3 regions of the Paenibacillus sp. FSL P4-0127 genome follow, and region 1 is predicted to be linked to each of the others. Evidence: riboswitches for the same ligand, from Rfam matches in the RefSeq annotation. Region 1 holds a riboswitch; each other region holds the start of a gene.
The links. Region 1 has a riboswitch for thiamine pyrophosphate ahead of NYE74_RS26610 (ABC transporter substrate-binding protein). Riboswitches for the same ligand answer to the same signal wherever they lie in the genome.
Positions count from the first base shown of each region.

Region 2: it holds a riboswitch for thiamine pyrophosphate, as region 1 does, so the genes downstream of both, NYE74_RS11125 (ECF transporter S component) here and NYE74_RS26610 (ABC transporter substrate-binding protein) in region 1, are expected to answer to the same signal.
Region 3: it holds a riboswitch for thiamine pyrophosphate, as region 1 does, so the genes downstream of both, NYE74_RS13790 (thiamine phosphate synthase) here and NYE74_RS26610 (ABC transporter substrate-binding protein) in region 1, are expected to answer to the same signal.

Region 1 is NZ_JBBOWY010000002.1:1,259-9,116, reverse strand. It holds gene NYE74_RS26635 (lactonase family protein) at 393-1,463, opposite strand; gene NYE74_RS26630 (Rrf2 family transcriptional regulator) at 1,552-2,031, opposite strand; gene NYE74_RS26625 (CcdC family protein) at 2,351-2,854, shown strand; gene NYE74_RS26620 (GGDEF domain-containing protein) at 2,851-4,308, opposite strand; gene NYE74_RS26615 (cold-shock protein) at 4,491-4,703, opposite strand; TPP riboswitch at 5,034-5,144, shown strand; gene NYE74_RS26610 (ABC transporter substrate-binding protein) at 5,297-6,346, shown strand; gene NYE74_RS26605 (MTH1187 family thiamine-binding protein) at 6,383-6,676, shown strand; gene NYE74_RS26600 (ABC transporter permease) at 6,673-7,446, shown strand; gene NYE74_RS26595 (ABC transporter ATP-binding protein) at 7,506-7,858, shown strand, end outside.
Region 2 is NZ_JBBOWY010000001.1:2,474,155-2,482,012, reverse strand. It holds gene NYE74_RS11145 (glycosyltransferase family 4 protein) at 1-627, opposite strand, end outside; gene NYE74_RS11140 (YheC/YheD family endospore coat-associated protein) at 816-1,946, shown strand; gene NYE74_RS11135 (energy-coupling factor transporter transmembrane component T family protein) at 1,957-2,754, opposite strand; gene NYE74_RS11130 (ABC transporter ATP-binding protein) at 2,751-4,466, opposite strand; gene NYE74_RS11125 (ECF transporter S component) at 4,469-5,074, opposite strand; TPP riboswitch at 5,177-5,288, opposite strand; gene asd (archaetidylserine decarboxylase) at 5,446-6,270, shown strand; gene NYE74_RS11115 (AraC family transcriptional regulator) at 7,249-7,858, opposite strand, start outside.
Region 3 is NZ_JBBOWY010000001.1:3,082,669-3,090,526, reverse strand. It holds gene NYE74_RS13800 (apiosidase-like domain-containing protein) at 1-306, shown strand, start outside; gene NYE74_RS13795 (hypothetical protein) at 377-1,690, opposite strand; TPP riboswitch at 1,866-1,966, shown strand; gene NYE74_RS13790 (thiamine phosphate synthase) at 2,442-3,077, shown strand; gene thiS (sulfur carrier protein ThiS) at 3,090-3,296, shown strand; gene NYE74_RS13780 (thiazole synthase) at 3,302-4,096, shown strand; gene thiH (2-iminoacetate synthase ThiH) at 4,083-5,195, shown strand; gene NYE74_RS13770 (copper amine oxidase N-terminal domain-containing protein) at 5,704-6,360, opposite strand; gene NYE74_RS13765 (bifunctional diguanylate cyclase/phosphodiesterase) at 6,863-7,858, opposite strand, start outside.

The sequences.
Region 1 (7,858 bases):
TGCATCAAACTTGACAAGACGCGTTTCTCTTTTGCATTCTAACGGTCGCCACAGCGGATATTTACTCCTGCAACGCCATTTTCAAACTCTAACGGTTGCCATGACGCTTATTTCGCTTAAACCCGGCTATTTGGGGTCAAATCAGGGCAAATAGCAGCGTTCACAACCGTTAGAATTTAGAATGGGTCTTTTTTCGCAAAATAGCGGTTGGTACAACCGTTAGATTTCCGGCGGGAGCGGATCCCTGCCTAATTACCTCCGTTAAATGCAACGCCAGTGAAAGGAGGCCGAAAGGGGCGTAAACGGGTGTACTAACATGGCGACGGGGCGCGCGAAAAGGCCTCCGAACGCAGTACGCGCCACGCTTCTGCCGGCATCCCCAGTCCCTGCTTCTACAACGCTCCCGGGTTCAGCGGCTCGATGCAAGCAACCTTGGCGATGGCCAGCTCCCGGCCCGCGGGCGACAGCTGGCCCGTTTCCGCATCCCGCCGGAATGCCGCGATATTGCCGCTGTATTGGTTCGCTACCAGCACATAGCCGTCCAGCACGGCGAAGTTCCGCGGCCAGTTCCCGCCGGTGCCGGTCCATTCCGGGTCGTTAAGCTTGCCGCTGCCCGGATCGATGCGGAAGCGGACGAGGCTGTTGTGCCCCCGGTTGGAGCCGTACAGGAAACGGCCGTCCGGAGACAGGTGAACGTCGGCCGGATAGTTTTCGCCCCGGAAATCCCCGGGCAAAGTGCCGACATGCTCCAAGGGCTCCAGGCGCCCTTGCCCCGGATCGTATGCGTATACGGTCAGCGTGTTGTTTAATTCGTTTATCCCATAGGCGTACCGCTCGGAAGGATGAATGGCAAAATGGCGCGGTCCGGAGCCGTCCGGGAGCCGCAACTCCCCGTGTTTAGCAAGCTTTCCGTCCTCCAGCCGGTATATAGCGATCCGGTCGATTCCCAAATCGGAGACGTAAATGTACTTCCCGTCCCGGCTGGGAACGGCGCTGTGGGCATGTGGCCCCTCCTGCCGTTCCGGATGAACGCCGCCGCCTTCGTGCTGAACGTTCGATCGTATCCCCGCCAGCGCTCCGTCCTCGCCCAGCGCAAAGCTATTCACATTGCCGCTGGAATAATTGGAGGCGAGCAGGCAGGCCCCGCGAGCCTTCGCCAATGCGAGATGGCAGGGATCCGCCCCGAGCGTCGGAAGCTCGTTCAGCTTGGTCAAGCCGCCATCCGCCGGGTCGATCGCAAAACTGACCGTTTTCCCTTCACTCTGTTCGCTGACCGCATAAAGCCGCCATGCCTCCATATCCGCGACCAGGAAAGACGGGTTCGCAATCCCGTCCGTTTGCCCGAGAATACGCATTGCGCCGCTGCGCAAGTCCAGTTCGCATAAATGAATCCCCGGGTCGCCCATCTCCGCGTAAGCGCCCGCAAAAAACAACCTGAAATCCGTTCGCTTAAAAATACTCACCCCATCATTCCCCCTTTGGCTTCCCGCGCTTCCAACAGACCCTCCAGACCCTTCGTATCCTTCAGACCCTGCATATCCTGCATACTCTTCATATTCTCATATTTACCCGTTTCTCATATTTCCCCGTGCAGCGCTCTCTTCCGGCCTGGCTGCCGGTTTCGTCCACCATCCGTTTGACCTCCGACAAGGAAAGCTCATCGAAATACGACTCCAGTCGCTGCTCTCCGCCGCTGAAAATCCGGTCCATGACCGTATGCATGTTGGACGATATTTGGCAGGAGGACTTATCGCTGCCGGAGCACCAGCCCGGGTGCAGCGAACCGCGGGCAAACAGGCGGTACAAATCGCCCAAGGTGACCCGCGCAAGTTCCGTGTTGAGCTGGTATCCCCCGCCGGCCCCCTCCTTCGTGGTCACCAATCCGTGCTTTCGCAGCGAACTAAGCACTTTGCGCACGCGGGCCGGATGGGTCGCGACGCTGCAGGCGATTTGCTCGCTGTTGGCCATTTGCTCTCCTTGATTGTCCAGAAACAACAGACAATGGACCGCAACCGTAAATTCGCTATTCATTTTCCTTCCCCCTTACCTTGCAGGTTTGAAACATGAGCGGCCGATTATGTTATAATGTTCTCGCGAAATACTATTAGAGGTTGTTCAAAAAGTCGTCTTTTGATCACGAAGCAGGTCAGGAAGTGGTCTCGACATCGAATCTTGGATTCAGCCGGGCCTTCCGTTGCTCACGTACCCAAAACGTACGCTCCGCTACTCAGTCCCTAGCTTCATCCAACCTTCTCGGTGCTGAAAACCCGACTTTTTGAACACGCACTATTAACAAGTATTTAGTTTTGTCAAACAATAACTTCCTTATATAGAAAGGGATCGATCTCCCATGCATGCGATTAATCCGTCTTACATGCAAATCGCCTTTACCTTCGGCGCCATGGCCATGGCGATTGCCGTGCTGTTTATCCGCCTTAAGGCAAGCCGCAGGCCCGTGACGATCAAGAAAATCATCATCCCCCCGCTCGGCATGACGACCGGGTTCATGATGTTCATCGTTCCCGAGACGCATATTCCCGTCACTTGGGGAATCATCGCCTTTGCTCTCGGCTGGCTGCTGTTCTCTTATCCGCTCATCCGGACCACGAAATTCGAGAAGGTGAACGGGCAGGTTTATGCCCAGCGCTCGCGCAGCTTTATTTTTATTCTGATCGGCCTGCTCGCTGTCCGCATGCTGCTGCACGAAGCGGTGGAGCAATATATCTCCGTGATTCAGACCGGCGCCGTCTTCTTTCTGCTGGCCTACGGAATGATTGTCCGCTGGCGGCTGTTTATGCTGAAGCAATACCGCGCCATGACGGCAAGCCTCGACAACCCTTCCGATTCCGCTTAAAGCTCCGCGGGCTGCGATTCCGTCCAGCCTTCGACCACAGACCGGTTGCGGCCGGCCTCCTTGGCCTTGTACAAGGAGCGGTCGGCGCTGCCGATCAATTCCTGCCCGTCGACCGGATCAAACGGCTGAATGCAGCAGCCCCCGATACTGATCGTGACTGAGCCGGAAACCGCGGAAACTTCGTGGGGGATGGCCAACCCGGACACCGCCCTGCGAAGCCTCTCCGCTATACTCCGGGCTTCCCCGGCGCCGCAATCCGGCAAGATCACGACAAATTCCTCCCCGCCGTAACGCGCCGCAAATCCGCCCATCGCTTGCACCCTCTTGTGGATCGCTTGGGCGATGGAACGCAGCACCTCGTCTCCGCCCTGATGTCCATAGTGGTCATTGTAGGCTTTAAAACAGTCCACATCGATAATCAGCAGCGACAAGGACGTCGATCTATCCCCCGGCGATACCATTTCCCGCGACAAAATCTCATCAAACCGGCGGCGGTTCGGAATTCCGGTCAACCCGTCCAATTGGGTCAGCCGGGTTAATTTCTCGTTGGCCTTCTCCAGTTCGATGCCGGACGCAATCAATTGCCGATGCTGTTCCGAAAGCCGGATAAAAAGCCGGTTTACTTCGTTAACCACCGAGCAGATTACGACCGTTGCCGCTACGACCGAGTTGATTTTGGCCATGTACCAGCCGAGCGAAAAGCGGGTGCCGGCCAGCAAGGTCAGCGTCACGTCCATCAGAAGCCCAATGATCGCCACCGTCAGCCATAAGTGCAGGACCGTGTGGCCTTTGTTTCGCAAGGCCATCACGAGCAGTGCCGCCAAGTTCAGCAGCCATACGGCAGGGCCGAGTCCGGTCGAATTTAACTGCCGGTAATCGCTGTATCGAATAATTTCGGGCAAGGCCCGCTCCCCAAAGATCGACAAATCAATGAGCCCAAGCGCAAGCAGCAGAGTAAACGAAATCCCCGCCACGCCCCAATTGAAAATATGCTCCTTTTTCCCGATCGGCTTCGGCCATATCGATTGCGTGAGCACGTACAATAATATACCCAAAGAAAAACCGCTATGCCAAAACACCCACAACCATCCCGCGGCCTGGCTGCGCTCGCCAAAATACCAGGCATCGGAAAACAGGCCCGGAAACGTAATGATATGTGCGGCGGTAATGATTCCGGTAAACAGATAGGTACAGGACAAGACCAGCAGCGACGGAATCCCGGACGCCCGGTATTGGCTGTAGGCGATAAAGGCGGTAAGCAGATCCCCGAAGATCAGCCAGGCGATGGCGGCGGCAAAAAAAAGCTCCAGCCCGGGCGAATTTCTCAAACCGAGCGGAATCGCCGCCATCGACACGGCCACGATCAAAATGGCCAGAAAAACCGCGAATTTTCTTTGCTTGCTTCCGGAGGGAATGTCGAAAACCTGCGATGCCACCTTGTAATTTCCATGCATAGGCGGGCAAATTCCCCCCTTCTGGTTGTTTTTCGTGTAGTACCTCCAACATAGTGGATTTTAAATGGAGATGCAATCTTTTTCTCCCGGCTGCCGCAAAACGGCAAACAGCCGCATTCGCTTTGGGGCGAACACGGCTGTTTGGGGGCAAGCAACGGTATTTATACAAAAATCGGATTAGCCTAGGAAGACGTTCTGGGATCGAAGGTGGGATTTTTCAGTTGAGGCAGCATCCTCATCCCCTTCTCCATTTCCGAAGAGCATAAAGGACATACCGGCGTGTAGTCGAACGTAAAATTGTCCCGCATCCAGCCGTTGCAATCCTCGCTGGTGCATGACCAGACCGGGGTGTTCTCCTCGGGAATTTCCTCCAACGGTTTTTTACGGTAGCTCATCATTTTCCTCCTCAAAATGGATGTTGGTCAACCAATTCGGCAAGCAGCCAAACGCCGCTTGTATGAGCTGAATAAAAACGGCTCCTGGCGCTATTGGGGCACACCAAGAGCGTTGAGCCTATCAAAAAAAATCACACATTGAAAAAAGTTCCATCCGCAAAAGCGGCACCCTTTCAATACGTGAAATATCACGTTTTCAAACCATCTATTGGTTCAATTATAACGGTTTTCCAAATAGAAAGCAAATCTCCTGATATTTCAAACCTCCTCCCTTTGCCGGGCTGGACAGACGCGCCGGAGAAAATTATAATGACTATTGAACTCTGCAGTTGAATCGTTCAGGGGTGCTGGAATCGGCCGGCTGAGATTGTATCCCTCCAAGATACTGACCCTTAAACCTGATCTGGATAATGCCAGCGTAGGGAGCCGTCATGGATGGAATGATTTTGGATGTTTTAAATTCCGCCCGCCGATCAGCGTCCCGAATCCGGGACGTTTTTTTATTGTCCGGACCTTATGGCCATAAAGCTTTCGGGCGCCTTCAGGTTACAGATGAACACAACTAGCGGAAATTTAACGAGATGAAGGAGAGAATGGCTGTGAAAAGAAAAAAACGGACTTCCCTGGCGGCGGCCCTATCCTGCCTCCTGCTGGTCCTGGCCGGCTGCGGCGGCCAAGCCGCCGGCGGCAGCGAAGGCAATCCGGCCGCGGGTGCCGCCGCGGACAATGGAGGGGCCAAGGCGCCGCGCGACGTTAAGCTCGTGCTCGACTGGAGCCCCAACACGAACCATACCGGTTTATACGTCGCCAAAGAGCTGGGATATTTCAAGGAGGAAGGCCTGAACGTGGATATCGTGCTCCCCGGCTCCGGCGGCGCGGAAGCGATGGTCGCTTCCGGCGAGGCGCCGTTTGGCGTCAGCGTGCAGGAGAACGTCACGCAGAGCCGGACGCAAGGCGTTCCGCTCGTATCGATCGCGGCCGTCATTCAGCACAACACCTCCGGCTTCGCCGCTCCGGCCGGCAAAAACATCAAATCGCCGAAGGATTTTGAAGGCAAAACGTACGGCGGTTGGGGATCTCCGGTAGAAGAGGCCGTCATGAAGTCGATCATGGACCTGGAAGGCGCCGACGTCGGCAAAGTCAAATTCCTCAACATCGGGGATGCCGACTACTTCACCGCCGTGAAGCGCGACATCGACTTCGCCTGGATTTTCTACGCCTGGACCGGCATTGAAGCGGAGCTCCGGGGCGAGCCGCTCGATATGCTGTACGTCAAGGACTACTCCGATAAGCTCGACTATTACACGCCGGTTATCGTGACGAACGAGAAAACGATCGCAAACGATCCGGAGCTGGTCAAATCGTTTATGCGCGCCGTGTCCAAAGGATACAATTACGCCGCCGATCATCCGGACGAAGCCGCGCAAATTTTGCTGAAGGCGGTGCCTGAACTGGACCATGACCTGGTCGTCGCCAGCCAGAAGTGGCTTAGCCCGAAATACCGCGATGACGCGGCCCGCTGGGGCGAGCAGAAAAAGGAAGTATGGCAGAACTACTCCGACTGGATGCACGAGCGCGGGCTGCTGGAGAAGCCGCTTGATGTCGGCGCCGCGTTTACAAACGATTTTTTGCCTGCCGAGTAAAAAGAAAAATAAACCCAAGAAAGGATGCTGAATTTTATGCCAAATGCACTGCTTAGCATTCAGATCATTCCGAAAACGCCAAACGGCGAAGACGTCATTCCGTATGTCGACCGCGCAATCGAGGTCATTCAGGCCTCCGGGGTCAAATATCAGGTGAATCCGCTGGAGACCACGATGGAGGGCGATTTGGACGAGCTGCTGGCCATCGTCAAAAAGATGAACGAAGCCGTTATCGAGTTTGGCAGCACCGGAATCATTTCGCAGATTAAAATCTCCTACAACCCGCAGGGCGTCAGCATGGATAAGCTGACCGCGAAATACCGCCCATGAATTTCCGCAGCCTGTGGAACAGCGTATGGCCGCCGCTTGCGGCGGTCATCCTGTTTTTGCTTGTTTGGCAAGGGGCTACGATCTTCTTCAATATTGATAAATGGGTTTTGCCCAGCCCGCTCGACATCGGCCGCGAAGCGGCTGCCGAGGCGGCCGGTTTAAGGGAGCATACCTTCGCTACGCTGCGCCTGATGCTGGCCGGATTCGCCATCGGCACGCTGGTCGGCCTGCTGGTCGCTTTTGCGCTGCATTATGTGCCGTTTCTGAAAGCATCGCTTTACCCGCTGATCATCTTGAGCCAAAACGTGCCCAGCATCGCGCTGGCTCCGCTGCTTATGATCTGGTTCGGCTTCGGCATGCTGCCCAAAATCATCGTCATTACGCTCGTCTGCTTTTTCCCCGTGGCCGTTGCCGCCATGGACGGACTGGACCGCACGGACCGGGTGATGCTGAACTACATGCGGATGATCGGGGCGTCCAAAGGCCAGATTTTTCGCAAACTGGAAGTCCCCCATGCCCTTCCCGCCATCCTCTCCGGCGTAAAAATCGCCGCGACCTATAGTGTGATGGGGGCCGTTATCGCCGAATGGATCGGCGCGGACAAAGGGATCGGCTACTATATGCTGCTGCAAAAATCGTCGTTTCGCACGGATAAAATTTTCGTTGCCATCGCCATCATCGTCGCCATCAGCCTGGCCATGTTCGTCTGCGTCGCCCTGCTGGAAAAATGGCTGGTCCGTTACAAGCCGGCGAACGGGAAAGATCGTTAAAGCATGCGCCGTAAAAAACAACCATCATCCGTTTGGCGGAAGAAAGGGGAGGTGCCCGCATGAATGCTCATATCGGAGAACAAACGGCTGCCCCGTTAGCGCTTGAGGTGCGCCATATTCACAAAACGTTTCGTGAACGTCGCAAGGAAGTTCCCGTCCTGCGGGATATTTCGCTGGAGGTGCGCGCCGGCGAATTCGTCTCTATCATCGGCCCGTCCGGCTGCGGCAAAAGCACCTTGTTCCACATTGTCGGCGGTTTGACCGCCCCCGGTCAAGGAGAGGTCTATTTGCAGGGCGCCAAGGTGACCGGACAGCGCGGCCACATCAGCTATGTGCCGCAGCAGCCGGCGCTGTTCCCGTGGCGCAGCATCGAGGACAACGTCGTGCTGGCGCGGGAGATCGCCGGAATGAA
Region 2 (7,858 bases), on a different contig from region 1:
TTTGGCCGGAAGCAGACGGCCGACGAACAGGACCACCTTCCGGTTTTCCCACCCGCCTTCGGCCAGCCGCGCCCTGCGCAGCGCTTCTCCGTCCGGCGTCCAGCGCGGAACGAAATCCTCCGGGCTGACGCCCGGCGGATTGACCCAAATCGGCGTGAAAAGACCGGGGAAGCGGAATAGCAGCTCCTGCTTCAAATACTCGCTGCCCACGACAATCCCGTCTACGCTTTCGAGCATTTGCTGCATGCGGGGTTTGGGGTGGCAGGAAGGGGAAATAAACGCGGTGGAATGAAGGGTAAGCAGCACCCGGGCCAGCGGCAGGCGGCTTTTTAACTGAAAAGCAAACAGCGGCCGATTGTGAACGTCAACGGTTCCGGGCCGCCATTTTCGCAAATGGCGCAAAATCGACTCCAGATAGAGCCGCCCGCCGGGCAAACGGTAAATCGGAACGTTTCCGATCCAGCCCTGGGAAGGCAAATGTCCGTCCGCCATGCCAAAAATGCGGATTTTTACATGTTCCGCCGCGAGCGGGACCATTTTTTCAATCATCCGTTCCACCGAACTGCTTTTGCCTGAAGGCGCGGCGAACGATCCGGGCGTGATCACCGCTGTCTTTTCCCGTTCCATGAACGATCCCCTCCTTCCTTTCGCTACCCTAAATATACGATACCCGCCCGGTAAATGTGACTGCCGGCCAGAAAGCGGGGTTTCGGGAAGCCTGCCCGAAAACAGGCGGCTGACGCAGAACAGTCGTCCACTCTTTTTGAACGGGACAACATAGATTAGAGGAAGAAGCAAGGGAGGAGGAACTACCTTTGAAGCAGGACTATGTAGGAATACTGCTGAACTCCGGGATGTTCCGGGGAATTCCGCAGCGAAAAACCGGCCAGGAGTCGATCTCCAATTATGAAGAGGCGGCCCGGGAACACGGCCTGATTCCCTGCTTTCTCCGCTTGGGCGATATCGACCTGTTCCGGGGAACCTGCTCCGGCTACGTATCGAATGGCAAAGAATACGTGATCACCGACCTTCCCCTGCCGCCGGTCATTCATAACCGGGCCTTGTATCCCGAGCCTGCAGCGCACCAACAGATCCGCAACCTGATCTCCCGGGGCATCGCGATTTTCAACGTCAACAACCGTTATGGCAAAGATGTCATCCACCGGCTGCTGTGGAACGCTCCGCATCTGCGCGGCTATTTGCCCGAGGCCGCTCCGGCCAAGCCGGCCGCACTGCGCGCCATGATGTCCAGATATTCCGACCTGATGCTTAAGCCGATACGCGGTTCCGTCGGATACGGAATCATGCGGCTGCGCCGCAATGAGCAAAGCTGGGAACTGATCTATGCGTCCAAAGACAAAAAAAATGAATGGCGAACCGCCAAGCTTCCCCAAGGAGACTTGCCGCTCTGGACGCGGCGCTTGCTGCAGCAGACCCCTTACCTCGTTCAGGAGCGCATTCCGCTGGCGGAATACGACTCCCGTCCGATAGATTTGCGCGTTACCGTCCAACGCGGCGGGCTCGGCGAATGGGCCGTCACGGGGCTGTTCGCCAAGGTGGCCCGCAAAGGCAGTTTTCTGTGCAACATCGCCAAGGGAGGGGAAGTGATTCCGGCGGCAGAGCTGCTGGTCCATGTTTTGTCCCCGCATTCAGCCTCCGCGGCCCTCGCCCATGCAGAGGCGCTGGCGCTGGCGATCAGCCGTTATCTCGGCAAGCAGTTGCCCCTGCTTGCCGATCTGGGTCTCGACATCGGCCTCACCATGAGCGGGCGTCCCTACTTTATTGAATGCAACGGACGCGACCAACGTTACGGATTCCGCAAAGCCGGGTTGACCGAGATATGGAAAAACACGTACCGTCAGCCGATGTCTTACGCAAGATACCTGCTCGATCATCCGCAAGGGCGGCCGGCCGCGCCAAAGCTGCCGCAGGAAAAAGCCTTATGATCGTCCTTGCTCACCTGACATCGGCAATGCCGAACAGCGGATACGTCCGTGAAAGCGCGAAGGCGGCCGCCACGGCAGCGCCTATGACGAGCAGCGCCAGCAGGTCATACCGCGAATAAGCGAAGCGGTAATAATAAGTGCGCGGCCGGCTGCCGTCGAAATCTTTGGCCTCCATGGCCACGGCCACGCGGTGCGCCCGGCGGATGCTTTGCGAGAGCAGCGGCACCGCGTAAAGCCGGGCCAGCTTGGCCCAGCCCCGCGGTCCCCGCGGCGTGCGCACGCCGCGGATGCGCAGGGCGCTCCGGCGGATCTGCAGCTCCTCCCAGACCATCGGGAGCAGCCGCACGGAAGCCATAAAGCTGTAAGCATATTTGGGCGCAAGCTTAACCTGCTGCATCAGCGAGTAAAACAGGGCGACGGACGAGGTGGTCAGCACGAAAAGCAAGCCTTCCGCCGCAAAGGTTACCGACTTAAGCCCGATGTGAACGCCGCGGTAAAAACTCTCCTCCGAAATGCGAATGAGGCCCCAGGACCACCATTCGTGCTCGCCTTTGCCGAACAAAATCATCGTAGAGGAAGACGAAATGAAGATGAGCAGAAAGGGCAGGACAAGCAGCGCGATTTTCCACGGCTCGTATCCGCTCAGCAGAAACAGGAGCAGCGTAAACAATACGGCTTGATAAAACATGAAATCGGGACGGTGCGTAAACAAGGTCACCAGAAACAGCAAAACGAACAGCGCCAGCTTGCAGGCCGGGTTGGCCCGGTGCAGCCAGCCTTTCATTTTGGGGGCCAATAGCGGCTTCATCGCAGGGTCACCGCCTTTGGGGCAGAGCCGGAGGCTGCTCTGCCGGGGGCGGAAGAAGCGAAGGAGCCGGCCAATTCGGACAGGCCCGTTCCTCCCCGCTCCGCCGCAATCCCGGCCATTGCCGCCCCGCGTTCCGTGCAGAAGCGGGAGACCAGCCGCCCTTCCCGCACTTCCCAGCGCTGGGTCGCTGCCGTGGCGGCAATCCACTCCTCGTGCGTGACCATCACGATCGCCGTCCCGCGCCGCCGCAGCTCTTCGCATAACGAAAGGATCGCAAACGCGTTTGCCGCATCCTGGCCAAAGGTCGGTTCGTCGAGCAGCAGCAGCGGCTGCTCGCGCACGGCCGCGCTGGCGACGCTGAGCCGCCGTTTTTGCCCCAGCGACAACTGGTAGGGATGCCGCCCCTCGTACCCTTCCAGGCCGAATTGCCGCAAAATCCGCGCCGTACGCTCGTGAATCCCTTCTGCGGAAAGCCCATCTTCCCTGAGGGAAAAGGTCACTTCCTCGTCCACCCGGTCGGCGACAAATTGAAATTCCGGGTTTTGAAAAACAAAGCCGATTTCCTGCGCCGCCCGCTCCATCTGACGCCGGCGGACGCGGCGGCCGACCTTGCCCCCCTGCAGCGGGACGCCCCGCAGAAAGTATTCGCCCTCCGTTTTCAGAAGTCCCATCAGGCTGAGCAGCAGCGAGCTTTTTCCCGCGCCGTTCGGTCCTGTGACGGCGATAAAATCGCCGGGCATCACCGCGGCATGTTCGACTTCTATAACCGGCCTCCCCATCCTCAGCCCGCGAAATCCTTTAAGTTCGACAAGCGGCGCGGGGCCGGGGATTGGGCCGGAGCACGCAGCCGCCGAGAACGGAGCGCTCGAGGGAGCGCCCAAGGGAAAGCCCGGCGTCCCGGCGGAGGAACCGCCGCCATCCCCGCTCCGCGCCGGAGCCGGCACCGGCTCCAGCAGGCGCCGCCCCTCCGGCGCGGCCAGAAACTCCGTCCAAACTCCGGGATACCAGATGCCGAACTCCTTTAACTCCCGCCGGAACTCCGCAAAAATCGTCTCCGGCGATCCCTGGCCCAGCAGGCGGCCGTCCGGTCCGAACAACGCGACCCGGTCGACGAGTCCGAGCGCCAGAATTTCCTCGATCCGGTGTTCGACGATGATCAGCGTGCGGCCCTCGGCAATGCGGCTGACGGACTGCCAAATCTGCTCGCGCCCTTCGGGATCGAGCAGCGCGGAAGGCTCGTCGAGCAGCAAAACCTCCGGATCGCCGAGCAGCACCGAAGCCAAAGCGAGCCGCTGCTTCATCCCTTGCGACAGGGCCTGGATCGGCATGTGCAGCTCGGGCAAACGCAGCCCGACGTCCTCCAGCACCGCCTCCATCCGGGCGGTCATTTCCGGCTTGGGGACCCCCAGGTTTTCCAGCGTAAAAGCCAGCTCCTCATCCACGAAAGGCATGCAAAACTGGGTATCGGGATCCTGAAACACATAGCCCCAGGAGCGGGGCAAACGCTGCGACGCACAGCGCATCGGAACCTCTACAAGCCGCGGGATAATCCCCGACAGCACCTGGAGAAGCGTGGATTTCCCGCTCCCGCTGGGGCCGAGCAGGAGCACTTTTTCCCCGCGAAAAGCCCGAAAGCTCAAATCCTTAAACACAAACCGCGTCTCCCCCGGAAATTTCAGCCTAAGATCGCAAACTTCAACGGCCGTTTCCATGGTTAATCATCCAGCGCCGCATAATCTTTGGGATCGACGGGGCGCAGCAGGGTGGTCACGCCCGTGGCCTCCACGGCTTTGGCCAGCCCGTAAGCGAAGTAGCCGGCGATCAGCGCGGAGCTGACGGCCCGCATCGCGTATTTGGCGATCAGCAGCCAGGTTTCATAGTCCTGCACATATCCGTAATAAATATCCGGAATGATGGAGCCGACCGCGGCCCCGATGCCGGCCAAAGCGGCGACGGAACCGGAAAATTTGCGGTACCGGAAAGCCGCGAATACGAGCTCCGCCCCCAAGCCTTGCAGCACACTGTACAGCACAAGCTGAACGCCCCATTCGCTGCCGAACAAAATTTCCACATGAGCTGCGGCCACTTCCGCGATCAGCGCCACCCCCGGCTTACGGATCAGCAAAAATACGAGCGTCGGAGCCAGAAACCACATTCCGTAGACGATTTCATCGGCCTGCGGAAACAGCGGCGAGAATAAGTTATACACCGAGCTCCAGAAATGATAAACTACGCCAAGCACGACCGACACGAGCACGGTTACCAGCAGATCGCTCAGCTTCAGCCCGCGGCCGCTTTGTTTTGTTGCTGCCTCTTGCATGTTTTTCTCCCCTTTTCAAAAAATATATTTTTTTCGCAAACGACAAAAAACCGCCAGAATAAGCTCAGGCGGCGCTCAGGTCACGGGTATGGACGCAGGGTATATCCCGGACATTCGATTCTCTACGCTGGCATTATCCAGATCAGATTAACGGTCCGCAGCGGAATATGCTGCCATCTCAGCCTGATTCACTCAAGCCCCCGTATCGTATGCGATTGTCTTTAACATACACCAACCGTTTTCAAGCATCAAGAACAAATTTTAAACATTCAAGTTTCAATGCGCGGGAGAAACCGCTTTCATGTTGATTTCGTCCCCGTTCTGTGTCAAGATAAGCGGAAGTGGCACATCAAGAGTAGGAGGTTGCTTTCTTGGCGGCAGCATGGATGAAGTGGATGACGGAATTGTCCTCCCGCAAATCGGTTTGCAGGCTGATGGGAAAGTTTTCCCATTCGGAAATCAGCCGGATGATGATCCCTTTGTTCGCAAAATCGTACGCAATTCCACTGCATGAAGCGGAAAAAGAACTGCGGGAATACCGGACGCTCAACGAATTTTTCACCCGCAAATTAAAGCCGGGCATGCGTCCGGTTCATGCGGAGCAGGGCGGCATGGTCAGCCCCGTGGACGCGCTGATTACGTTTATGGGGGAAATCCGCTCCGGCACGATTCTAAACGTGAAAGGCCAGGATTACTCCGTTGAGGAACTGCTCAACCGTTCCCCGCGCATCGAATCGTATAAGCATGGCTATGCTTTTGTGCTATATTTGAGCCCGACCGATTATCATCGCATCCATGCCCCCGTCACCGGCAAAAAGCTGGAAAGCGAGCATATCAAAGGCCGGGTATATCCGGTTAACGACTTCGGCATGCGCCATATAAAAAAGGTGTTATGCCGGAACGAGCGGCTGATTACGTATATTTCCCATGAGCATGGAGAGGTGGCGCTCGTCAAAGTCGGGGCGATGAACGTCAGCAGCATCAAATATACCGACGAACGGGCGAAAAGCTGGAACCAGGGAGACGATCTCGCCTATTTCGAATTCGGCTCCACCGTGGTGCTGCTGACCCAAAACGGCACATTTGCCCCGCTGCCGGGGCTCGCACCGGGACGGAAGATCCGGATGGGCGAGCCGCTCGGAAGCTTTGCAGCCGCGGGCGCCAAGGTGAAGACGCCTCCCAAGGACGCGGATTAATGCTGCAGGCAGCGTACAAAGAGGATGATTTTGACTAAGCCGATGCATAACCACAGCACGCACAGGATAAAGGCGAGATGGCCAATACCTGCTTTGAGCCGTATTGTTTCGATAACTGTTCCAGTTTGAGGCTCATTGGTTAATTGAGACATTTGATCATCTGCCGGATTTTCTCGGTCCCGATAAAAACAACGGCAGCAACGATCACAAATAATATCATATCGAGCGTGGTTTTAAATATGAACCCGGGTATGGATGTATTATTGAGTGGATGCCGAAAAAAAGCGAGCTGCCTATAGGTTAAATCGCTAACGATATGGGCCAGCAAAAATTGCAGGGCAAACTTCCAAAGCGATTTCATATGATCATGTCATTCCTTTTATGAATAAAGGTCACGTTCTTTCTAGTAGACGATTCTGGAAATAACGTCAGCATAATGGCAAGTGAAGACTTGAGAAAACGACAAAATAATCTATTGAAGATCTCGGGTGACAACATAAAGAAAAAAAAGGGCGCTATTTCAGCCGATGTCCCCCATGTTGCGTGAATTAGAGGAATTTTATGGCGCTATTTTCATGATTTAGTGGCGAAAGGCCGCCTTTCGACCTATTCATCGAAAAATAAGACCCAAAAGTTCCCCTATGGTGATAAATAGGCTCAACTTCGGAAAATAAGACCCTAAAGTTCCTCTATTTTATGGGGACGCCATCTCCTGAGCACAAGACTAATATAGAACAAAGTGATCCATGGCCCCTGTCCGCAGATAAGCCATACTATTTCCGGATCATTCTACTAGTTCTTTTATAGCATACCTGACTATCCTTACATCCCCCTGTCGCCAACCTTAAATTAATCTTAAGAAGGTTCGCGGACAAGAGACCGGACAAGGCCTTCAAAGCGAATGGCGGCATTATCCGGCAAAAATAGCAAAGAACCCGGCATACCTTAAAAATCCTTAAGGCAACCGGGTCGCTTTCATTATCTGATTTCCGACGGACTTTTGCCGGTATACTGCTTGAATTGGCGGCTGAAAAAGAAAATGTCCCGGTATCCGAGAGCGTCGGCCACCTCCGTGACGTTCATGCCGGCATGCAGCAGCAGGTGCTGGGCGCGGTCGATCCGCGATTTGATGATGTACGATTGAACGGACATCCCGATGATTTCCTTGAACTTGATCGAAAAATAACGCGGGGACAACCCGGCGCGCGCCGCCAGGTCCTGCACTTTGTGGGGCAAGCCAGGATGCTGGAGCACGTAGTTGGCGACCTCGTGGATCACCTCATGCAGCTGGTTGCTGACTTTTTTCTCCATCGGCACCTGGCGCTCCTCGCGCAGCAACTGAATGAGCAGCTGTTTAAGGATGAGCCGCGCCTCCTCTTCGGCGGCGTAAGCCTTTACCAGAAACAGGCGGACATAACGTGACAGCATGTATTCAAAATCGAGGGTATCTTCTAGCACGCGGTAAGGTCCCGGCACTTCGGTCACCGGTTCACTGACGTCGAAATGGATATACGTGAGGACAAGCGGACGCTGCGGATTATGCGTGGCGCTCGTATGATCCCCTTTCCGGAACAGGAAGCAGCTTCCT
Region 3 (7,858 bases), on a different contig from region 1:
TACGGGTTTGCCAAACGGCTGTTTGAGCTATACGGCTTGGCCGATCTGCGCCCCTGGAATATTGTGCTGAAGAACACGGAAGAAATCCGCGCGGCCGCCACCGCCGGCCTCGGCAAGATGGCCGTTTATGTGCCGGTCAACACCGTGCTGAAGCTGGATGCCGACCTCGGCGGCTACGAATTTACGCTTATCGACCTGGAGCACCGGCGATTCGCGGTCCCTCAGGTTACCGTCCGCGAGAACATCACGATCATTGAAATGCACGAATTCGAAGCGGATGTTTTGTTGATCGGCAGCAAAAAATGATATTCCCATCTATTGAACGAGAAGAGCCGTGCTCAACACGGTTCTTCTATTTATTATCATAACTTGCAAATTACTTCGTATAAGCCACAAACATATAAGTTTCCCCTTCGGCCAAACCGCTGACGGTATAAGAAGCTTCACCGGAGATCGGGATCGTCTCCCTTACTCCGTCCCAGCCGATAACTTCCAGCTTGTAAGTCCCGTCCGGCAAGCCATCAATGGTAAAGGAGCCGCCGCTATGATCGGTCCAATAATTCAGGTTCTGCCACACCCACATCCATTTGCCGTTTCCGCTAAGCACATATTCTCCGCTTTGCTTGGGATCGAGCGAAGCAAACGACATCCCTCTTGTCGCTCGGATCACGTACTCCAGCGTTTTGCCCCGAGCCGTCGGCACCCACGAATCCGCGCTCAGACTTAAACCGTAATAACCGTCGGCGGTCGTCGAATTAAAGAGGCACCACGGAAACGCAAATTGGGTGGCCGGGGTTTGGCCGTCATTTTTCACGACCCCGAGATTATCCCAAATCGCCGTCAGAAAGCCTTTGGCCGCTTCTTCTTCGGTGATCGCGCGTTTCTTGAAGTTGAACTCCGTCGAGTAAAAGTGGATATCCGCCGTAATGCCGGAAGCCTTTTTGACGGAATCAAAGTTGTTCTGTGCAGAATGTTTGTAAGTTCCCTTTATAGGCGCGTATTGAACATCGTAGTAGGTATGCAAATCGATACCGTCGAGTTTGCCGGAATTATACAAATCGGCGATCGCCGGCCCGTAACCTCTAAGGGTAAAATCACTGTGCGAATTCGCTCTGGCAAATCCGCCGGGATTTACTTTCAGGGACGGATCGACCGAATGCACACCGTCCGCCAAACCTTCAAGCGCATTGTGATAATCCGTTTTGGAGATCGCATTTTCCACATCGGGCTCGTTGATCGCCGTATAAATGCTAATCCCCCAGTCCTGTATGCCGCTCTTCTGGGCCCATGTTCCGTTTGGACGGAAACGTTCGGCGAAAGCCTGGCCGATACTGTACCATTTATCGTAGTCGCCGATCGGCAATCCATTGTCCGCATAAGAACCGTAGTATTCGAACAGGATCATCGGCGTAATTCCGTATTTGTAGGCTTGAAGCATCATCTTGTCGAGCCGTTCGGGAGTTGGCGTACCATTCGCATAATAATATTGGGGGTACACGTTGACGCGGGCCATTCCGGCCCCGATAGCGTTAAGCCCCTCAAAACGTTTGGTTTGTGTCGTACTGCCATCGGTGAAATTACCGCCCCCCATCATCGAACCGATATCTTGGGCAGAGGCTGATCCAAGCGCATTTTGGCCAAGCAGCATAATAGCAAGCACTGCAATGAACACCGTAATTTTCCGTTTCATTTCTTCATTTTCTCCTTCATTAGAAAATTTACTAAAATTTACTGACGATTCATTTATCGGATATTTTAGCAAAGGCGTTGATAGTCCGAAATATTCATTTTATTATTTAAATTTATAATTGTTATTTTCTGGTTAAGCATGTATAGTGTATATTAAAATAAAACAATTCAATATCGATCGACACTAGGGGTGCCGCAAGGCTGAGACGAATGCAAATTCGGACCCTTTGAACCTGAACCGGTTAATACCTGCGTAGGGAAGTGGAGAGTTAAGAATGGATTGATGCCTGTCATGGCTTATTTCCCGTTATTGTTCTTAGCCGCCCTCCTGAAGGAGGGCGGTTTTTTGGCGTTTATTTTGGCTAACCACCAAAAACGGCGCTTGGCAAAACAATCGAATAGCCAGAAACCAGGGCTGCCCAAGAAACTCGAGCTCCTGAAAAAATAAGGATACAAAATGGCCTTAGTCCGATGATATCTGTTCATTTAGGAGAAATAGAGTAAATTTATGCCTCTATCTTCCCCCGCCGCAAGGAAATGCCCGTGTTCCGGACCATTCATAGAAAAATAAGTACTTAAAATGCCGCTAACGGAGATGAACAGGCTTGGATTCCCGAAATAAGTACATAAAGAGCCGCTATTTTGAAGGCCGACGCTGCCCCGGTCGTTCCGGCAATCGCCTGTCAAGCAGCGATTTCTAGGTTAAGCCTTTATTTTTAGCATTGAATAATGGAACTGGGAGTGATATCCGCATGATGAACCGTCACCCAGCTTATGCTGCGCCTGAACTTCATCTTATATCGGCCGAGGGAATCAAGAGCCATGAGCTGCTGAGCGTTGCGGCGGCTGTTCTTCCTTATGTCGATTACATTCATTTGCGCGATAAGCAGCTTTCGGCCAAAAAGCAGTTCGAGCTGGTGAAGCTGCTGCGCCAAGCGGGAGTACCGCTGGAAAAAATCGTCATCAACGACCGGCTGGATGTTGCGCTGGCCGCGGGAGCGGCAAATATTCAACTGGCGGGCCACAGTCTTCCGGCAGCTTCCGTACGCTCTCTTGCCCAAGGAATGCGAATCGGATGTTCCGTGCATTCTGCCGAAGAAGCAGCTCAGGCCGCGAGTGAGGGAGCGGATTACTGTCTTTTTGGCCATGTCTATGATTCATCCAGCAAACCCGGCCTTCCCGGGCGCGGGCTTAACATGCTGGCCGAGGTCTGCGCTCGCTGCCCGGTTCCGGTCATTGCCATCGGAGGAATACGGCCGGATAATGCGGGGGATGTCATCCGAAACGGTGCACAAGGCATTGCCGTCCTGTCCGGCCTCCACTCTGCCGCGGACCCAGCGGCGCACGCCAAATCCTATCGTGACGCCATCCATGCCGCGTGGCCCTGAGAGGAGGTGAAAATGTTGCAGGTACATCTAAATGGCAAAGACACCCTGCTGAAAGAAGATTGCGTTACGGTGGACGATTTATTGGCTGACAGCCCGTGGAATAAGGAAAAAATTTTGATTGAGCTGAACGGGACGGTTGTCCGAAAAGAGGCGTATGCCAATACCCGGCTGGCCGAGGGTGATCGCATCGAGCTTGTACATTTTGTAGGAGGAGGCTGATAAGCATGGAAGATGTATTTCACATTGGCGGCAAGGCGTTGTCCAGCCGAGTATTTATCGGAACCGGCAAATATAACCGCAACACGCTGATTCCCGAAGTGATCGCAAGGTCGGGAGCGGAAGTGATTACTGTAGCGTTAAGGCGGGTTAACCCGGACTGGGAGGAGGAAAATCTCCTTCACCATATCCCGCCGCATATGACGCTTTTGCCGAACACTTCCGGCGCCCGTAGCGCCGATGAGGCCATCCGGATCGCCCGGCTTGCCCGGGCGGCGGACATGGGCCATTGGATCAAATTAGAGGTGATTAATGATCAAAGATACCTGCTCCCGGACAATATGGAGACGATCAGAGCCACGGAAGTGCTGGCCGCCGAGGGATTCGCCGTGTTCCCGTATATGAACCCGGATCTGACGGCTTCCTTCCGGCTAAGGGATGCGGGAGCCGTGGCGGTCATGCCGCTGGGTTCCCCGATCGGCAGCAACCGGGGCCTGCGCACCAAAGAGCTGATCGGCATGATGATCGAAGAAGCGGGGCTGCCTGTCATCGTGGACGCCGGCATCGGCCGGCCTTCGGAAGCGGCGGAAGCGATGGAAATGGGAGCCGCTGCCGTCTTACTGAACACGGCGATCGCCACCGCGCGCGATCCGCTTGGCATGGCGGAAGCGTTCCGCGGTGCGGTAGCGGCGGGCAGACAGGCCTATCTGGCGGGATTGGGCCCGGTGCAGCAAGAAGCGGTTGCCTCCTCCCCATTAACCGGTTTCCTGGACGAAGAGGAGCGGACAAGTGAGTTTTTATAACAAACTATTGTCGTTGGAACAGTTTTCCTTTCAGGAGCGCTGGCCGCAATATTCCGCTGCGGATATTAAGCGGGTGCTGGCAAAGCGAAGAATAAATGAAGAGGATCTGCTCGTTTTGCTGTCCCCGGCGTCCGGAAAGCACCTGGAGGAGATGGCGCAGATGGCCCGGCAGGTGACCCGGAGCCAGTTCGGTCATACCGTACAGCTGTTTACCCCGATGTATGTGTCCGATTTCTGCGTGAATCACTGCGAATATTGCAGCTTTAGTTCTATCTACGATTTTCCGCGCAGGAAATTGGATATGCAAGAAGTCGAACAGGAAGCGGCCGCGATCGCCTCTACCGGCATCCGCCATATTTTGCTGCTAACCGGCGAATCGCGCAAAGACTCTCCGGTCAGCTATATTAAGGATTGCGTCAAGGTTTTGCGCGGGCATTTTGCTTCGCTCGGCATTGAAGTGAATCCGATGTCCGTCACCGAATACAGGGAGCTCGCCGAGGCGGGAGTTGACAGTTTAACCGTCTTTCAGGAGGTTTATCATCGGGGAACATACGGGAAGCTGCATATTAAAGGCCCCAAGCGTAATTTTAAAAACCGCATCGACGCGCCGGAGCGCGGCTGTGCAGCGGGATTTCGTTCCGTAAATATCGGCGCTCTGCTCGGCTTATATGATTGGCGGCAGGAGGCGTTTATTACGGCGCTGCATGCCGATTATCTTCAGCAGAAGTACCCCGACTGCGAGATCAGCTTGTCGATCCCGAGATTCCGCCCTTTTCTGGGAGACTTTCATCCGGAATCGGAAGTTTCGGACAGGGCGCTGGTGCAGATTATAGCGGCGTATCGGCTCTTTTTGCCCCGGGCCGGCATCACCTTGTCCAGCAGAGAACCCGCTCTATTGCGCGATAAACTTGTGCATCTCGGGGTGACCAAGATGTCGGCGGGCGTGTCCACGGCGGTTGGAGGCCACACCCATACGGGAGGAACGCCGCAATTTGAAATCTCGGACGGACGCAGCGTGCCGGAGATTCGCGAGATGCTGTATGAAAACGGGCTGCAGCCGGTTTTTAAAGATTGGGAGATTCTATATAAGTTAAACTAAAATTTGGACGGATAGAGGCAGGCGGGTGAAATGTTCTTCCGATCGTTGTTGTTCCCGGATTTCTTATTATTAACCTAATTTTATTAAAGTAGAAATCCACTTGTCCTGTTCTATAGTTCAACTTATTTAGGTTGAGAGATAGAAAAAGCAGCAGCCCGTGACGAGACTGCCTCATATAATCCATGGTATAATCTTCTCGCTTTACTTACCTACTTAAAAAAAAGAAGTAGGCCCCCTTGGATTTGACGACCTGGGAGCCTAACTTCCACGGTTAAACGAGCCTCCGCCCTTAAAAGCGGGTACTTTGCAAGGAGTCGTGTTACCCGCACGGCTCCTTATTTATCTTAAATGATATGTTCTGATTAATATACAGCAACACCGCAAAACTGCATTTATGTTCGTTTACGTACAACCTCTCCCTTGTCATTTAGCACCTCACCTGGCAGGATATTAATACTCCCACGGTTGAACCGGTATATCGTCCGACCCATGTGCTTATGGTTTAAGATCACAGGGATATGTCCAAAACCTCCGACTCCTTATCGTAGCTTAAGTTTGCTTTTAATCCTTTGGCAACGGCTTGCGCCGGGACATAAGTAACACCTTCGATGATCTTCGGGGCGGCGCTGATCGTCTCTTGGGCACCATTATAGAACACCGTCGCGCTTCCGATGGTCAATGTGATCTTATTATCGTCTTTGGAGACGCCGATCGTTTGGGAATCGGGATCCCAAGTCGTTGACGCCCCCAAACTTTTGGCCAATTCGCGCAGAGGGACGAGGTTCGTATTTTGAATCATGATGGGAGAATGCTCCATTGGCACCTGTTCGCCGTTTACTTTCAACGTCAAATTTGTCGTTTGATAGGCGGGAGCGGCAGGCTTGCCGGCCGTTTTCTTACTCGCCGGCTTTTTCTTTGAAGTAGAACTGCTTTTTGTACTTGACCCGGATTTACTGCTGCCGGCCTTGCTGCTGCCGGACTTGGAGCTTGACCCTCCGCCATTATGATAATGGTATTCCCCGTACTCCAGCCCCCACTTCTCACAGTTGGTCCGGCACGTATGGCCTCCTTTGGAATCCGTACGGCCCGGATGCGCACCAGCAGGGGCCGCGCTTGCCGCGACCATCATGATCGCCATACTCAAGACAACAATACGCTTTTTCATGAATTCTACCTCCCGGATAATTTTTCCTAATTAATAGTAACATAGACCTGGTCAGCCGAATACCGCTTCTAGCTAAAGCTGACCGGAAATTTTACGGTTGTAGCAGCGGCTATTTTCCAAAAAAAGACCTATTCTAAATTCTAACGGTTGCGAGCGTTGTTATTTGCCCGAATCTACGCAAAAATAGCCGGATTTAGGTGAAATAAGCGTCATGGCAACCGTTAGAGTTTGGAATCATTGTATTTGGAACAAATAGCGCTTGTGGCATCCGTTAGAAATTGAACCCTCGCCTTTACAGGCAAGTATGGGCTTTTCATTTCAGGTCCTTTAGCTGCCGCGATCAGGCCAACCGTCGCCGGCCAGGCTACATGTCAACTAGCCAAGCAAGCACCCGACCGACCGGCCAGCAGCAGCAACTAGCCACCGCACCAACTAGACATCCAGTTCACAAGGGCGGCTATAAACAAGCAACTCGGCAAGACTCGGCAATCATCAGAGCCAATTAATCGATTGCCGCACCCGCGCCGGATTCTTTCACTGCCTGCAAGGCGCTCCCCGCTCCAGTTCCCGCCGTGCTTATCCAGTCGGCGATTTCTTCGTTTTTCATCGGTTTGCCGTAGAAAAAACCTTGCATGACGTGACAGCCCAGCTGGGTCAAAAATTCGATGTGCTCCCTGTTTTCCACGCCCTCGGCGACTACATCCAGCCGCAGCTTTTCCGCCATCAAGACGATGGCTTTAATGATAGCGCGCTTGCTGGGGGACTCCAGGTCGTCGATAAACAGGCGGTCCAGCTTGAGCGCGTCGATCGGAATCCTATCGAGCAGCCCGATCGACGAATATCCTGTGCCGAAATCGTCCATGGACACCCGCACGCCCAGTTTCCGCACCGCTTCCAGCTGCCTGACGATCTCATTGATGTCGTAAAGCACCATGGATTCCGTGATTTCCAGCTCCAGCATGTCCGGAGCGAGATCCGCCGCCGCCAGCGCGCTTTGCACCATATCGATCAAGCTATCGGTATGAAACAGGCGCCCGGACAAATTCACGGACACCGGCTGGCGGATGCCCTGACTCTGCCATACCTTGCATTGGCGGCAGGCTTCTTCCATGGTCCAGCGGGTAATCGGAACGATCAGCCCCGTTTCTTCGGCCAGCGGAATAAATTCCGTCGGCGTAACGATCCCCAAACGGGAGTGCTGCCAGCGGAGCAGCGCCTCAAATCCCGCCATCCGGTTCATTTTCACATTCCATTTCGGCTGATATTCGATATAGAACTGGCGCTGCTCCAGCGCAAGCTGCAAATCCTTCTCCAATTCCATTTTGCGGACCTCTTTGACGCCCATTTCATCGGTGTAAATCGAATACTGGTTTTTGCCCAAGCCTTTGGCCTTGTACATCGCCGTATCGGCGGTCTTGAGCAGGACGGAACGGTCGGATTCCCGGATCGAACCGATGCTGATGCCGATGCTCCCCGTGACGTACAGCTCGTTCCCCTC